Regions from separate parts of the Fictibacillus sp. KU28468 genome, predicted to be linked through region 2. Evidence: a T-box and tRNA genes for the amino acid it is inferred to sense, from the RefSeq annotation. Region 2 holds a T-box; the other holds one or more tRNA genes.
What was found. A T-box is a leader RNA that pairs with one kind of tRNA and senses whether it is charged. The one in region 2 lies ahead of pheS (phenylalanine--tRNA ligase subunit alpha), so its partner is inferred to be a tRNA-Phe.
Positions count from the first base shown of each region.

Region 1: it has a tRNA-Phe gene. The T-box ahead of pheS (phenylalanine--tRNA ligase subunit alpha) is inferred to sense a tRNA for this amino acid. The anticodon was not compared.

Region 1 is NZ_CP110666.1:1,821,885-1,830,046, forward strand. It holds gene OKX00_RS09365 (hypothetical protein) at 1-203, opposite strand, end outside; gene OKX00_RS09370 (DUF1002 domain-containing protein) at 398-1,273, shown strand; gene OKX00_RS09375 (DUF1189 domain-containing protein) at 1,315-2,082, opposite strand; gene OKX00_RS09380 (Na/Pi cotransporter family protein) at 2,265-3,869, shown strand; gene OKX00_RS09385 (DUF456 domain-containing protein) at 3,901-4,383, shown strand; tRNA gene OKX00_RS09390 (tRNA-Asn) at 4,528-4,602, shown strand; tRNA gene OKX00_RS09395 (tRNA-Met) at 4,609-4,685, shown strand; tRNA gene OKX00_RS09400 (tRNA-His) at 4,703-4,778, shown strand; tRNA gene OKX00_RS09405 (tRNA-Ile) at 4,813-4,889, shown strand; tRNA gene OKX00_RS09410 (tRNA-Ser) at 4,903-4,995, shown strand; tRNA gene OKX00_RS09415 (tRNA-Met) at 5,173-5,249, shown strand; tRNA gene OKX00_RS09420 (tRNA-Phe) at 5,263-5,338, shown strand; gene OKX00_RS09425 (superoxide dismutase) at 5,628-6,239, shown strand; gene OKX00_RS09430 (MFS transporter) at 6,396-7,673, shown strand; gene OKX00_RS09435 (peptidoglycan D,D-transpeptidase FtsI family protein) at 7,787-8,162, shown strand, end outside.
Region 2 is NZ_CP110666.1:1,512,047-1,520,208, forward strand. It holds gene OKX00_RS07760 (TVP38/TMEM64 family protein) at 1-330, shown strand, start outside; gene OKX00_RS07765 (dUTP diphosphatase) at 429-914, shown strand; gene sspI (small acid-soluble spore protein SspI) at 951-1,157, opposite strand; gene OKX00_RS07775 (TrmH family RNA methyltransferase) at 1,293-2,057, shown strand; T-box leader at 2,139-2,372, shown strand; gene pheS (phenylalanine--tRNA ligase subunit alpha) at 2,413-3,447, shown strand; gene pheT (phenylalanine--tRNA ligase subunit beta) at 3,461-5,893, shown strand; gene rnhC (ribonuclease HIII) at 6,185-7,129, opposite strand; gene zapA (cell division protein ZapA) at 7,271-7,552, shown strand; gene OKX00_RS07800 (CvpA family protein) at 7,553-8,092, shown strand.

The DNA.
Region 1 (8,162 bases), 310 kb from region 2:
GCGGGGTTCACCTTTTCAATGATCGAAAGAACGGTATCTCCAGAAGAAACTTTCACTTTTTTATAAGGTGTGCTATTTTTTATACTGACCGCAGAAACGGGGGCTGGTTTTGAGCTATAGGACTGTAGAGTTCCAATTTTGAGATCATAAGCAATGGTATAAACAATAACTAGTGACAGGCAGAAGAGCAGAAATTTTTTCAAAGGCTTGTCCCCCTTTTGATATATGGAGAATATATATGCTGCGGCCTCTCGGTTTATTCCTTTAGACACCTATTTTTCAAGTATTAAATTGCTCCTTGAAAGTTATGTGGTGTAAAATGGAAGTATATCTGCAAGAAAAAGAGAAAGATACAGGGTCAAAAAGGGAAATACAAACAATGAGGTGGAGTATAAACATGAAATGGAATGCAAAATGGTTAGTGCCAATAATGGTCGTACTTACATTCATGGTACCTTTAAAAGCATTTGCTGATGCAGCGCCTGGAGATGTAATCGTAACACTTGGCGAAGATCTGACACCTGACCAAAAGGCAAAAATCTTAGAAGAGATGGGTGTTGACTCTAACGTTGATTCCGTAAATGTAACGAACGAAGAAGAGCATCAATATCTCGGTAAGTATATTTCCAAAGCGCAATTAGGAACACGTGCTATCTCATCTTCAAAAATCACACTTGCCGAGAAGGGGAAAGGGCTGCATGTGGATTCAAAAAACATCAACTGGGTAACCGACAGCATGATTGTTAATGCTCTTGTAACAGCAGGAGTAAAGGATGCAGACATCTATGTTACTGCTCCGTTCGAAGTGTCTGGAACAGCTGCTCTTACAGGAATCCTTAAGGCCTATGAACAGAAAGCTAACGTGAATATCCCTGAGGAAAAGAAGCAAGTTGCCAATGAAGAGGTTGTAAGAACGGCACAGCTTGGTGATCGAATCGGAACGAAGGAAGCCACACAGCTTATTACAGAAATCAAACAAGAGCTGGCCAAACATCCGGTTAATAATGAAGATGAACTTCGTGATCTCATCAAACGGGTAGCTGAGCGTCTCGGAATTCAGCTGACAGATGAAGAGCTGAACGGACTCGTTTCACTATTTAACAAAATGAAGGATCTTAACATTAATTGGGATAATGTTCAAAATCAGCTGCAGAATGTCCGTGATAACCTGGATGGATTTTTAAATAAAGACGAAACGCAATCTTTTCTCCAAAAGTTCATCGACTTTATTATTTCCATAATTGATGGCATAAAAGGCCTGTTCCAAAAATAAGAAAAAGCAAAGAAGGAGCCTGGTTAGGGCTCCTTCTTTTTTTATCCTTTTGGCTGTGGAGTTTCTTTAATGGAAAGATGAAGAAAAACAGAAGCCACTGCCCAATAGATGAGAAAAGAGAAGGGGACGTCTGTATGTAAAAGTTTCATGATGGCAAAGAAAACAGTAGGAAGTGTTACGGCATAGGCAGACATGATCCACAGCTGCCTGTAAGAAAGCTTTCGATGGCTGATATTTTGCAGCACCAATCCGATGACGGCCAAAACCGTAACTCCGATAAACTTTAACGCGACCGTAAAGACATAGATAAATAAAAATAACAAAGGTATCAGCACCGGCAGCAGATCGAATAAGGTGTTTGTCCAGGAACTGATATCTTTCTTGGTCAGCTTCACATCGCCGAGGGTATTGTAAGGAACCTTCTGAGTTTCTCCGCCGGATATGACGATTGCTTCGTTATGCAAGAGAGCGATCACGTTTGTATAATCTGATAGATCATCTTCTTTTATTGATCCTGTTGTATCAAAAATGAAGGTTTCACTGCTGTCTGTACGAACAACAGGCTTTTTCAGATCGGATGTTAGCTTTCCGTTTTGCAGCGAAAAGTCAGGAATCTCAGAAGTCATTGATTGCTTGAATTCATCTATGCCCGATTTAAAGGCTAAAGAAAAGGCAATACCCACCGGGATTGATGTCAGCAGGATCAAAAAAAATACATAGCCTATGGCTTTGCCGATTCCCTGAAAACGAAGACGGGCAATCATCGGAGGGGAATACAGGCTTTTGAAAAAATGTTTGAAAATTCTCATTGAACTCCTCATTTCCTGAATGGTCTGTATTAATTTTAGCGAATAATGTGGAAACAGACAATGAGAAGACCATTCCTTTGTAAAGGTTTTGCGAAGCGCCTTTACATGACCTTCATAAAACTAGATAATGGCATAAGAATGATTAGATAAAAGGGGTTGTAATTCAATTGGGTGTTCAGGATATGCTGTTTCAATTTTTAGGCGGGCTCGGCCTTTTTCTATTTGGAATTAAATATTTAGGTGAGGGTCTGCAAAACTCTGCCGGTGATCGGCTGAGGAACCTTTTGGACAGTCTGACGACCAATACATTTACAGGAATTTTGGCTGGCTTATTCGTAACCATGCTCATTCAATCCAGTTCCGCCACCACGGTTTTGACGGTAGGGCTCGTAAATGCAAGAATGCTGACGCTTAGACAGGCAGTTGGGATCATCATGGGAGCCAATATCGGAACTACATTCACTGCTTTTATCATTGGATTTGATGCAGCGGGATTTGGTCTGCCCATGCTTGCGGCAGGGGCATTCTTCGTTTTTTTTATCCGGAATTACAAATATGTTTTCATCGGAAGAATTTTATTCGGACTGGGCGGGCTATTTTATGGGCTGCAGCTAATGGGAGCAGGGATGGAACCTTTGCAGTCCTCCCTTGATTTTCAAAACATCACGGCACATTTAAACGATCAGCCGTTTTTGGGCATCGCCATTGGAACCTTGGCAACAATGATCCTTCAGTCCTCAAGCGCGACCGTGGGCATATTGCAGCAGATGTTTTCAATGGACCTGATTCATTTAAACGGTGCCCTTGCTGTTCTTTTTGGTGATAATATCGGAACCACCATCACAGCTGTGATCGCATCGTTCGGGGCCTCTCAGAATGCCAAGAGAGCAGCACTGGTTCATGTGCTGTTCAATATCATAGGGACGATTATTTTTGTGATTATCTTTATCCCTTACAAAGGGTTGATCCAATGGATTTCAAGCAGTCTCCATCTGGAGCCGCCCATGCAAATTGCCTTTGCGCACGGAATTTTCAACATCGGCAATGTTATTATCCTGTTTCCATTTATTTCATTGCTGGTCTTTACAGTCTCAAAATTGATTAAAGATGATCAATGGTCTGTCGACAGCAAGACGGTAAAATTGGACGAGAAAGTCATCAACAGTTCTCCGGAATTTGCCCTGCATCAAGCTAGGCAGGAGCTGCTTAAAATGGCTGACTATTCAAGAGAGGGGCTTAGCCAGGCATTGCTTTTCTTCCAGACCCGGAAAAATAAGCATGCCGATACAGCCATGCAGTATGAAGAAGAGATTAACCGGTTTGACAGGCAAATCACCAAGTTTCTCGTTAAACTTTCTATTCATTCCTTGTCCAAGAATGAATCTAAAGAGCATACGATGCTTCTAAATCTGTGCAAGGACATCGAAAGAATCGGGGATCATATGAAAAATATGATAGATCTGGTCTGCTTTATGGCACGAAATAATATTAAACTTTCGGAAGTAACGTCACGCGACTTTGAAAACATGATGATCCTGACCCAATCCTGCCTGACAAAAGCGATTATTTCTCTTGAGACGAACGATAAACCGATGGCTGAGGAAGTTCTGCACATTGAGGACGATATTGATGAAATGGAGAAAACTCTGAGAAAGAAACACATTCAGGACATCAACAACAATTTAAGCACCGGCCAAGAAAGTGTAGTGTATGTAGACTTTATCAGCAATCTGGAAAGGATCGGAGACCATTCTGTCAATATTGCAGAAGCAGTGCTTGAACGATAAACCTACTTAAAACACTACAGGAGGCTTTCTGATGGATTATGTATATTGGATATTAATCGGCATGTCGTTCGTTCTGGCATTCGCTGCCCTGATCTTTCCCATACTGCCTGGAGCGCTTTTTCTGGCTCTCGGGTTTGTGCTCTATGGTATTTTTTATTCCTTTCAGCCATTTACGCCCTTTTTCATCGGGGTAGAAGTGTTTTTGCTGGCAACTCTTTTTGTAGTGGATTATTTCAGCAATTTGTATGGAGTAAAAAAACGGGGCGGTTCCAAAGCGGCCGTATGGGGCAGCACGATCGGCCTGCTCCTTGGCCCATTTGTGATTCCCGTTGCCGGCATCATCGCCGGACCGTTTCTGGGTGCGTTTATTGCAGAATTGATCATCGGGCGAAAATCAATAGGAGAAGCGGCTAAGGTAGGGTTTGGCTCAGTTCTTGGTTTTTTGGGAGGTACGGTTGCCAAGATTATCATTCAAGTGATCATGATTGGCTATTTTCTTTTTGTCGTATTATAAAAATAGTCCTTGCTAAAATGTTGGAGACGTGCTATATTTATGTCTGTCTCACCGATGGCTTTCAAAATGGTCATAAAAAAAAGGTTTGACTTACATAGCTTGAAAATGATATAGTAATTTTTGTCCCTTAGAGGACAACATTGTTCCACAGTAGCTCAGTGGTAGAGCTATCGGCTGTTAACCGATCGGTCGTAGGTTCGAGTCCTACCTGTGGAGCCAAAATATGGCGGTGTAGCTCAGCTGGCTAGAGCGTACGGTTCATACCCGTGAGGTCGTGGGTTCGACTCCCTCCGCCGCTACCATATTTTTTAAGGCGATGGCGATCGTGGCGAAGTGGTTAACGCACCGGATTGTGATTCCGGCATTCGTGGGTTCAATTCCCATCGGTCGCCCCATTTTTATTTACATAACTATTTTAATACATAAAATGGACCCTTAGCTCAGTTGGTCAGAGCGGTCGGCTCATAACCGATTGGTCGTAGGTTCGAGTCCTACAGGGTCCACCATTTTTCAGCACGTGGAGGTATACCCAAGTCCGGCTGAAGGGATCGGTCTTGAAAACCGACAGGGGTGTAACAACCCGCGGGGGTTCGAATCCCTCTACCTCCTCCATAATTTCTTAATTTTTATATCATAGCGGGGTGGAGCAACGAGCGTTACAGCATGATTATGCTGCGAGTAACCTCGACGGATACACTCCAATGATTACTCAAGTAGAGGAAGAGGTAAAGCCTCTGAGAGACAGTAATAACTGCGGAGGAGTGACCTCGTCCGTAAACTTAATATCATCGCGGGGTGGAGCAGTCTGGTAGCTCGTTGGGCTCATAACCCAAAGGTCGCAGGTTCAAATCCTGTCCCCGCAACCATAATACCTAAATTGGCTCGATAGCTCAGTCGGTAGAGCAGAGGACTGAAAATCCTCGTGTCGGCGGTTCGATTCCGTCTCGAGCCACCATTTTTATACATAGTCAACCTTTGCCCAGCGTGGTGAAGGTTTTTTGTTTTTAATGAGAAAACTTTTGTTTTAATATCTCCCATAACAAGGGATAAAAGAAGTCCAGCTATGTACATAATAAGCTTTGATTAAAGAGGGTTAATCGTTGAAAGTTCCGGGTAAATCTGATAATGTATGAGTTGGGATACTTATTAAACATTATTGTTGCTTAACTATGTTTTCAATTTTGGGGTTTTTTCTCCAAAATGAAATATAAAAAAATGTTTACATACCAAGGAGGAGATTGATCATGGCAAAGTTTGAACTGCCTGCTTTACCTTATGCTGCAAATGCACTGGAACCACACATTGATGAGACTACAATGAATATTCACCACGACCGTCATCACAAAACGTATGTTGATAACTTGAACGCAGCGCTTGAAGGCCAAGCTGAGTTTGAAAACAAAGGCCTAGAGGACCTTCTTTCCAATCTTGATGCATTGCCTGAAAACATTCGCACAGCTGTACGCAACAATGGCGGCGGACATGCGAACCACAGCTTATTCTGGGAAATCCTGAAACCAGGCGGATCCAACGAACCTACTGGTGAAGTAGCTGAACGCATCAACAGCAAATTCGGAAGCCTTGATTCATTCAAGGAAGAGTTTGCAAATGCTGCAAAAGGCCGTTTTGGATCTGGTTGGGCTTGGCTAGTTGTTAATAACGGTGAGCTTGAAGTAACAAGCACAGCGAATCAAGATAACCCTGTGATGGAAGGCAAAACTCCAATCTTAGGTCTTGATGTTTGGGAGCATGCATATTACTTGAACTATCAAAACAAACGTCCAGATTACATTAATGCATTCTGGAATGTAGTAAACTGGGATGAAGTTGAAAAACGTTATAACGAAGCAAAATAATGCGGTAAAGCCGGCCAGGTTCTTTGAAAAAGACCCTGGCCGGTTTTTTTATACTCTTTTTCTAATGATATACAATAAAAACCAATTCTTCGTTTGGCGAATAGCCCCTTTCAGGATGTGAAAACTACATGTGAATTGCAAAGGGGCGAGAACAAAATGAAGTTCAATTTGTTTGGAGACACGGACAGAACGAAAGAATTGCTGCTATTGCTTGTGGTAGGAGGGCTTTTTGCATTGAGTACGGCTCTGTCTAATACGTTTGTTAACATTTATTTATGGAAGCAATCTGGTGAGCTGAAGGATATCGCTCTGTATAATTTATCAATTGTGTGCATTCAGCCTGTTGCTTTTTTTATTGCAGGTAAGCTGACAAAAAAAATTGACAGGGTTATTGTACTGCGGATTGGTGTCATCATATTATCGCTTTTTTATTTGTATGTGCTTTTCCTCGGCAAGCAGGCGAGTGAGTATCTGCTCATTCTTGGCGGACTGCTCGGAGCTGGGCTTGGATTTTATTGGCTGGCTTTTAACGTGCTGACCTTTGAAGTGACAGAACCTGATACAAGGGATAACTTTAACGGCTACCTTGGGGTGCTAACTTCCTTATCGGGTATGGTCGGTCCGATTAGCTCCGGATTCTTAATCTCGCAGCTGGATAAGTTTACTGGCTACCGCATCATCTTCAGCGTTTCATTGGTTTTATTTTTCAGTGCGGTTATCATCAGTTTTTTCTTAAGCAGACAGAAGGCCGAGGGGAAGTTTTTTGTCTGGAAGATCCTTAAGTCGAGAGAAACCAACTTAAATTGGGGCCGCATCCTAAATGCCCATTTTTTTCAGGGATTCAGGGAAGGGACGTTCATTTTTTTGATCGTCATATGGGTATACATTATTTCAGACAGTGAATTTGCGCTTGGAACATTTGGGCTTGTTCAATCTGCCGTTTCTTTTGTTGGTTATTTTATCGTCTCCCGGATGATGACCAGAGATAGAAGGAAGAAATCCATCTTTGTCGGAGGATTGATCCTATTCCTTTCTCCGTTCCTCTTTCTGCTTCAAGTCACTTTTCCGCTGCTTCTCTTTTATGGTGTGGTCATTTCCATCGCCTATCCGCTGCTGCTCGTTCCGTATGTTTCCCTGACATATGATGTGATTGGACGCTCGGATAACGCTGGGCCGATGAGGGTCGAATATATTGTCGTGAGGGAATTGTATTTAAATGCAGGACGGATTCTTTCTATTGTTATTTTGCTTATAACGATCACTTACTTTAATGGAGACTACAGTATTCCGGTGCTGCTGCCTGTACTGGGAGCCGGTCACTTTATCATTTATTTTTGTGTAAGATCAATTCGGTTTGCTACCCTTCAAAAATCTGAGATCATGTCGAACTATTCACAGAACAATACAGACAAGGAAGATGGGACTAGGGTATGACATTTTTCTTTCGGAAACATTGATTTACTGTTAAAATTATTTTAGTAAATCAATTTGTCGAAAATGGAAAAATAGTATCGAACTATTTCCATACATAAGTAAGGGTGGAATGAATGACTAAAGAAAAAAAGAAAAAGAATCATGTACCGGTTCGTCTGAATGCGTTGTTTCTGGCTGTTTTTTTCCTTTTTTCAGTTTTGATCTTCAGATTGGGCTATGTTCAGATCGTACAGGGTGAAGAATATCACAGGTCCGCTGATAAAAAGGAAAATGTGACTGCAAGGCTGGATGCTCCGAGAGGGAAAATGTTCGACACACAGGATCGAGTGGTGGTTGACAACAAGCCGCTTTATTCCATCACGTATACCCGCACTCAGAAGACGAGTGCAGAGGACCGCCAGGCGATCGCCAAAAAATTGGCGGGCTATATTCAGAAAGATACAAAAAGCGTAACAGAACGGGATAAGAAAGATTATTTTATCTTTTTAA
Region 2 (8,162 bases):
ATCGTAGGCAAACGAATGCCATTCTCATTGGGTCAAATCGCAATTTTAAAGCTAATTCCTTTCATCCATTTTTCCCTGCTCTCTCTGTTTGTCCTGGAGATAACGAAAAGTTTTAAGGAATATACAAAAGCAAGCGTGGTATCCAACGTTCCGCTTGCCTTCATGTACTCTACGTTCGGCCATTATATCTTTCATCTCTCTGTGGTTTGGGGAATCGGAATTGCAGCCATGATGCTCGTCCTGTTTCATCTCCTGAGAAAGAAAGAATGGATTGTCAAATGGGAGGACTTTTTTGAAAAAAAAGAGAATACACCTGCGAAAAGTGCATGATAACGCGATCCAGCCTCAGGGGACTCCAACCTGGGGTTTTTTGGTGTGTTTTTAAGGAAATCATATGTTTGTTATAATGAGCGAAAGGAGTGGATATCGTGGGTTTTAAAGAACTATTTGAAATGCAGAAGCATCTGAATGATCGAATTATACAAGAGCATGGTTTACATAACGATGACCTTTATGATCAGCGTCTGCTCGCCCTGCTTGTCGAGCTAGGGGAGCTGGCCAATGAAACCCGTTGTTTTAAATACTGGAGTGTTAAACCTGCATCATCGGACAGTGTCATTCTTGAGGAATATGTGGACGGACTTCATTTTATCCTGTCGGTTGGGCTTGACATGGGGATGGATGATATAGAAATCCATACAGTTGCAAGCAATGAAGACCTGACAGGCCAATTCCTATCACTTTACCGGCTCATCAGCGGCCTGCAAGGCAAAAAAGACAAAACCCTGTTTAGCCAATTGTTTTCTGAATTCATTGGCCTCGGCCAGCTTCTTGGCTTTTCGGTAGAAAATATCGTGGATGGTTACTACAAAAAGAATGAAATCAATCATCAGCGTCAGGATCAAGGGTATTAAAAGTAAAAATCCCGGGAGGGTCTCCCGGGACTTTTACTATTTCAAACCGCTGGAAAGGGTTGAGAGCATTTCTTCTTTTTTCTGGTTGTCGGATTCTTTCCAGATCACTTCAAACAGTACACCAAGACCAGGAAGCATTTTTTCTTCACCGCTTTGGATCGCATCAACGATTGTACTTTCCAATTGTTCTTTATTGTTTCCGGAAACATTGGCCAGAACTGCTTTACGGATATCGATATCCATCATTATCACCTCAAACAGATTTATTTCATTAAGTTTGTGACTATTTCCTAGTTTTTATTAAGGGCCGATGGATTATGTATCATTTTGAAGATATAATAAAAAAAGTTGAAAGAGATTAAAGGATGGTTGAATCAAATGAAACGGATTGAATCAGAACAAAATGCTTCCATAAAACAATGGAAAAAACTATACACGAGAAAAGAACGAGATAAATTAGGACAATACATTATTGAAGGGCCTCATCTGATTGAAGAAGCAATGAACCATAACGTCCAGATTGCTCATCTGATTATAGAGGAATCCTACCCGATGCCGAATGAATGGGAACAGCTTCGCCTGAACCCATGGGTAGTTTCAAAAAAAATCATGGGAATCCTAAGTGATACTGAACATCCGCAGGGAGTTATGGCAATTTGCCGTATGAGTTCAAAGGAGTTACAAGTAAAAACCGGCGGAAAATACCTGCTTGTGGACGGCGTTCAGGATCCTGGAAACCTTGGTACAATAATTAGAACCGCAGACGCTGCAGGTCTGGATGGGATTGTGCTTGGTGAAGGAACTGTCGATGTTTATAACAGCAAGGTTCTTCGCTCTACACAAGGTTCGCTGTTCCACCTTCCCGTTGTAAAAGGAAATCTTCAGGATTGGATCGCAGCGTGCAGACAGGAACAGGTACCTGTTTTCGTTTCTGCACTAAAAGGTGCCCAATCATTGCATGACGTGCAATCTTCAGGAACGTTTGCGCTCGTTGTAGGAAACGAAGGCAGCGGAGTGAGGATGGAAATTATGGAATCCGCAGACCAGCTTGTCTATATCCCGATGTTCGGGAATGCTGAATCACTAAACGTTGCTGTTGCGGCTGGAATCATGCTGTATGAACTCCAGAAGAACAGGAAATAACAAAAAGGAATACATTATAAAATAGATTGGCAATTGCACAGATAAGGAAGTTCAACTATAATAAGAAGACAACTGCATGAATAAAATGCATCGATGGAGAGTAGTAAATAAGAGCTCGCCGGCAAAGGGAGGAAACACCTTGACTGAAAGTGTTTCTCCGGTAGAATTTATCGAATTCGCTCCTGAGCAGTCGCCTGAACCTGCAAGTAGGGTGGACCGGACCAAGTCCGTTATGAAAACGAAGTGAACAAGTATGATGGCGTTGGCCTGAATTCTTGATTAATCTGGGTGGTACCGCGAATCCTCGTCCCTTTTATGGACGGGGTTTTTTTATTTCTAAAGGAGGCAAGATGTTATGCAGGACCGATTGCAGGCATTAAAGGAAGAAGCATTGGTAAAAATTCAGCAAGCAAATGAGCTGAAAGAATTACAGGACATCAAAGTATCTTATTTGGGTAAAAAAGGGCCGATCACAGAAGTACTGAAAGGGATGGGGAAACTATCTCCGGAAGAACGTCCTGTTATTGGGGCTTATGCGAATGAAGTAAGGGATGCGATCACAGCTGCGCTTGATACGAAAATCAGCCAGATGGAACAGGCCGCTATTGAAGAAAAGCTGAAAAAAGAATCGATCGATGTTACACTTCCGGGCCGGCCGGTCAGAAAGGGGAACTCTCATCCGTTAACGGCAGTCGTTGAAGAGATTGAAGATCTTTTCTTAACGATGGGCTTCACGGTGGCAGAAGGCCCTGAAGTGGAAACCGATTATTACAATTTTGAAGCACTGAACCTTCCGAAAGGACATCCGGCAAGAGACATGCAGGATTCATTCTTTATTACAGAAGACATTCTGCTTCGTACACAGACTTCACCGGTGCAGGCAAGAACGATGGAAAAACATCACGGCAGAGGCCCGGTAAAAATAATTTCTCCGGGGAAAGTGTACAGAAGGGATGACGATGATGCGACTCACTCTCATCAGTTCATGCAGATCGAAGGACTTGTCGTCGATGAGAATGTCCGCTTGAGTGACTTAAAAGGTGTTCTTGAAACCTTCGCTAAAAAAATGTTCGGCGAAGAGCGCAAAATCCGATTGCGCCCAAGTTTTTTCCCATTCACAGAACCGTCTGTCGAGATGGATATTTCCTGTTTTAAATGTGGTGGAAAAGGCTGCTCGATCTGTAAGCATACTGGCTGGATTGAGATCCTTGGAGCAGGTATGGTCCATCCGAACGTATTGGAGATGGCAGGCTTCGACTCTAAGAAATATACAGGGTTTGCATTTGGAATGGGCCCTGAACGGATTGCGATGCTGAAGTATGGCATTGATGATATCCGTCATTTTTACACAAACGATCTTCGTTTCTTAAAACAATTTAAAAAGGCATAAGGAGGGGAACCCTGTGTTAGTTTCATATAACTGGCTGAAAGAGTATGTAAATATTAATATCAGTGCTGCAGAGCTTGGTGAAAAAATTACGAAAAGCGGAATTGAAGTAGAAATCGTGGAATCCCTCAACAAAGGGATTACAGGAGTGGTCGTCGGACATGTGCTGGAATGTGTTCAGCATCCAAATGCCGATAAACTCCGTGTCTGTAAAGTCGACATCGGTGAAGAAGACCAGTTACAAATCGTGTGCGGTGCTCCAAACGTGGCTGCTGGCCAAAAAGTGCCGGTAGCGCAAGTAGGTGCTGTACTTCCTGGAAACTTCAAGATTAAGAAAGCGAAACTTCGCGGAGAAGCGTCTCATGGAATGATCTGTTCACTTACTGAACTTGGTGTGGAAACGAAATTGGTGCCGAAAGAGTATTCAACAGGGATTTTCGTTATGCCTTCCGATGCAAAAGTTGGCAGCGATGCCTTGAGTTATTTGAACCTGGATGACTATGTTCTTGAACTCGGATTGACACCAAACCGTGCCGACTGCTTAAACATGATTGGTGTGGCTTACGAGGTTGCTGCCATTCTAAATGAGGAGCTTCGTCTTCCTGAAGTTTCCGTAGATTATACAGCTGAAAAAGCTTCAGATTATATTTCGGTAAAAGTTGATGCAAAAGAAGATAATCCTTACTACGGAGCTATGGTGATCAAGAATGTTACGATCGCGCCATCACCTCTTTGGCTGCAAAACCGTTTGATTGCAGCAGGAATCCGTCCAATCAATAATGTGGTCGATATAACGAACTACGTATTGCTCGAATACGGACAGCCGCTCCACGCCTTTGACTATGACCGTTTCGGATCAATGGAAGTAGTTATCCGCCGGGCGAAGGACGGAGAAGAAATTGTGACGCTTGATGATGCTGTACGAATTTTAAACAGCAGCCATCTTGTGATCACCAATGGAGAAGTACCTGTTGCTGTGGCCGGTGTAATGGGCGGAGCAACATCAGAAGTTCAGGAAGATACGACGACTGTACTGCTGGAAGCTGCTTATTTTGAAGGACAGCGTGTAAGAGCAGCATCCAAGGATCTTGGACTTCGAAGTGAAGCAAGTGCACGCTATGAAAAAGGCATCGACCGCAACCGTGTATATGAGGCTGCTCAACGTGCGGCTTCCTTAATGGCGAAATATGCCGGAGGAGAAGTGGCAGAAGGCATCGTAGAAGATGGCGAACGCTTGGTAAGTGAAGGAAGAGCTGAAGTCACCCAAACAAGGATTAACAGCTTGCTCGGAACTTCTATTAAAAACGAACAGATCAGTGAAATCTTTACGAGACTTCGTTTCCAATTTGAGGTACAAGGAGAAACATTCAAGGTTACCGTTCCAGCCCGAAGGCCGGATATTACCATCGATGCGGATCTTGTAGAGGAAGTGGGAAGAATCTACGGTTATGACCGTATTCCGACAACGTACCTTGTAACGGAAGGCCGTCCAGGAGGATTGAGCCCCTATCAGGCAGCTCGCAGAAAGGTTATGCGTTATCTTGAAGGCGCCGGGCTCTATCAGGCTGTAACATATGCACTGACGACTCCTGAAAAATCAACCAGTTTCTCTTTTGTGAAGGAGGAGCAGGAAAACGTTCAAACCATCTCGGTTTCCCACCCGATGAGCGAGGAGCGCAGCACTCTTCGCAGTACACTGATTCCGCAGCTTCTTGAAGTAGTGCGCCACAATCATCACCGTTCAATTGATGATGTAGGTGTCTTTGAAATCAGTTCTGTCTTCTTTGCCTACGAACAGCAGATCTCTGTTCTGCCTGAAGAGAAAACATATCTCTCCGGTGCACTGACAGGCTTGTGGAATATCCATCCTTGGCAGGGTGAAAAGAAGAAAACAGACTTCTTTGTTGCCAAAGGAATCCTTGAAGGGTTATTCGAAGAACTCGGATTGTACAGCCGTATCACCTTTGAAAGCGAAAGTTTGAAAGGGATGCATCCTGGAAGAACAGCAGTAATTAAACTCGACAGCATCACCATCGGCTTGATCGGCCAGATTCATCCTGGAACTCAAAAAGAGTGGGATTTAAACGAGACGTACGTGTTTGAATTGGATCTGGATCAGCTTATCCAGGCCACGGTAGAACCTACCGTTTATCAGCCGCTTCCTAGATTCCCTTCCATTACACGGGATATTGCATTGGTGGTTGATAAGAACCTGCCTGCAGGAGACTTAAACACTGTGATTTATGAAGCGGGAGGAGCTCTCCTCAAGGAAAGCAGCCTGTTTGATCTGTACGAAGGAGAACATATGGAAGAAGGCAAAAAATCACTCGCCTTTTCTTTGAAATATTTTGATCCGGAACGTACACTTACGGATGAAGAAGTGACAAAAGCTCATGATAACATCCTGCGCAGTCTGGAAGAACGTTTTGGAGCTGAGCTTCGAAAATAGTAAGCCAAACAGAAACCCGCATGTCTCTCTTGAGACTGCGGGTTTTATTTTTGGAAAGCTGTTTTCGCAACCTTTGATGCTCTTGAGGGTGGTTGATTTCCGTTCCAGGCTGCTCGCTTTCCGCGGGGCGTGCGCTGAACCCCTCGGCGCAAGCGCCTGCGGGTTTCACCTGTCACGCGCGTCCCGCTGGAGTCTCGCACCTTGCACTCCAATCAACTTGTCAATGAAGAATCTTTACAAAAATCTTCACAAAGCAACAATCTTTTAGAAAAGAGCTTTTTGGAATGAAGCTTAGTTCCGTTTGCTTTTTGCTAGATTGAGTGCTTTTTTTGTGTTGGCAAAATGAATCTTTGCGATGTCAGTCAGATAATCTGCACCATACTTGCGGATCATTTCCGCTGCTTTTAGATCCACTTTGCTGCCGGCGCCTTTCGGGATCTCAATGCCTGTTTTAGCACTGATTTTATCCATCTCTTTAATAAAAGCATAGCGGGCGAGAATGGATGAGGCGGCCACGGACAGATGAAGCGATTCGCCTTTTGTAGCAAAGAAGACTTTATCTTTTACGATGTTTCCCTCTCTTGAGAGATAATTATAATAAACGCCCGGCTCGCAGAACTGATCGATCAATATACCGTCCACGTGGAAGTCTTTTGTTTTTTCCAGCATGTTAAGAAGAGCTTTATTATGCAGAAGAGCTTTCATTTTTCCTTGGCTCATCCCTTTTGCCTGAAGTTCATTGTACCTCCTGTTGGGAAGGACGAGCAGGCTGTAAGGGATGGTATGCAGAAGGTCCTTGGCGATGGATACGATCTGTTTGTCGTTCAGAAACTTTGAATCCTTTACTCCAAGTTCTTTTAGCAGTTCAAGCTGTGCCGCTGGAACATAGGAGGCCACGACGGTAATCGGGCCAAAGTAATCTCCCGTTCCCACTTCATCGCTTCCAATAAGAGAGAGTGTACTCACGTTTTCGGGAGGAGCAAAGGCATGGGGCGGCTTTGCTTTAGCTGGTTTCGGAGAAGCTGCGGGTGGAGGAGAACCCCATTTTCCAGCCTCGATTTCAGCTGTCTTTCCCTGAAAAAGAACCTTGCCTGATTTATAGGCCGTTACCGTGCAGCCTGCAGGCTTAGCCGTAAATATGCTGCCAGGCGGGGAAGAAGGCTGGATGTATGCTTTGTAAGCTTCCTTCATTTTATTGATCTCTTGGGATGTTACTTTTAATACAGTATTTGCCATCTTCATGTTCCTTTTCTTTCGTTTTATTTTTTAGTAGAATTTGGATAAAATGATAGCTGGTTTTAGAACAAATATTTTCATAACCGTTCGCTTTCTGTTAAGATAATGATTAGAGTTCATAGCTTTTTTGCAAGTGGAACTATGATTGGAGGTAATTTCGTGGCGGAAGACAATATGAAAGCAAGGACCATTGTAGAAATCTTTGGTCAAAAATACACAGTAATAGGAACTGAGACTTCCAGCCACATTCGTTCGGTAGCTGCTATGGTTGACGAAAAGATGCGGGATATCCAGCAATATAATGCAGTATTGGATACGAAACAGCTTGCCGTTCTGACAGCTGTTAATCTGATGAACGAATACTTAAAGACTAAAGAAGAGCTGGAAAAATTGCAACAGCAGATTAGGAAAGAGGATAAATAAATGCTAGATATTATTTTAATTGTTATATTGATTGCCGGCTTTTTTATCGGACTGAAACGAGGTTTGGTCATGCAGGTTGTTCATCTCGTTGGGTTTATAGCGGCTTACGTGGTGGCTTATCTATATTTTGACGACTTGGCGCCTCATTTAAAATTGTGGATTCCATATCCTTCGATCGGTAATGACAGCCCGATGTCAACGATACTGAGCAGCATTTCCTTAGAGGATGTATACTATCGTGCCATCGCCTTTGCTCTCTTGTTCTTCGGAACGAAGATCATCTTGCAGATCGTAGGAAACATGCTTAACTTTATTGCTGACCTGCCGCTGCTCCGCACGGTAAACCGCTGGCTCGGAGGAGTCCTGGGATTAATCGAAGTTTATCTGATTTTATTCTTATTGCTATATGTCGCTTCGTTGATTCCGTCTGGTTCCATTCATACGGCTTACCAGGATTCCTTTATCGGACAGGGAATGGTTGAAAATACTCCAGTATTCTCTGAAACGATTAAAGATTTATGGTCAAAAAATATGGGGTAAAACTTCTCTTTAACAGAGAAGTTTTTTTACCGTCCACAGTAATCGGCAATGCGGTACAAGTCTTGTGAAA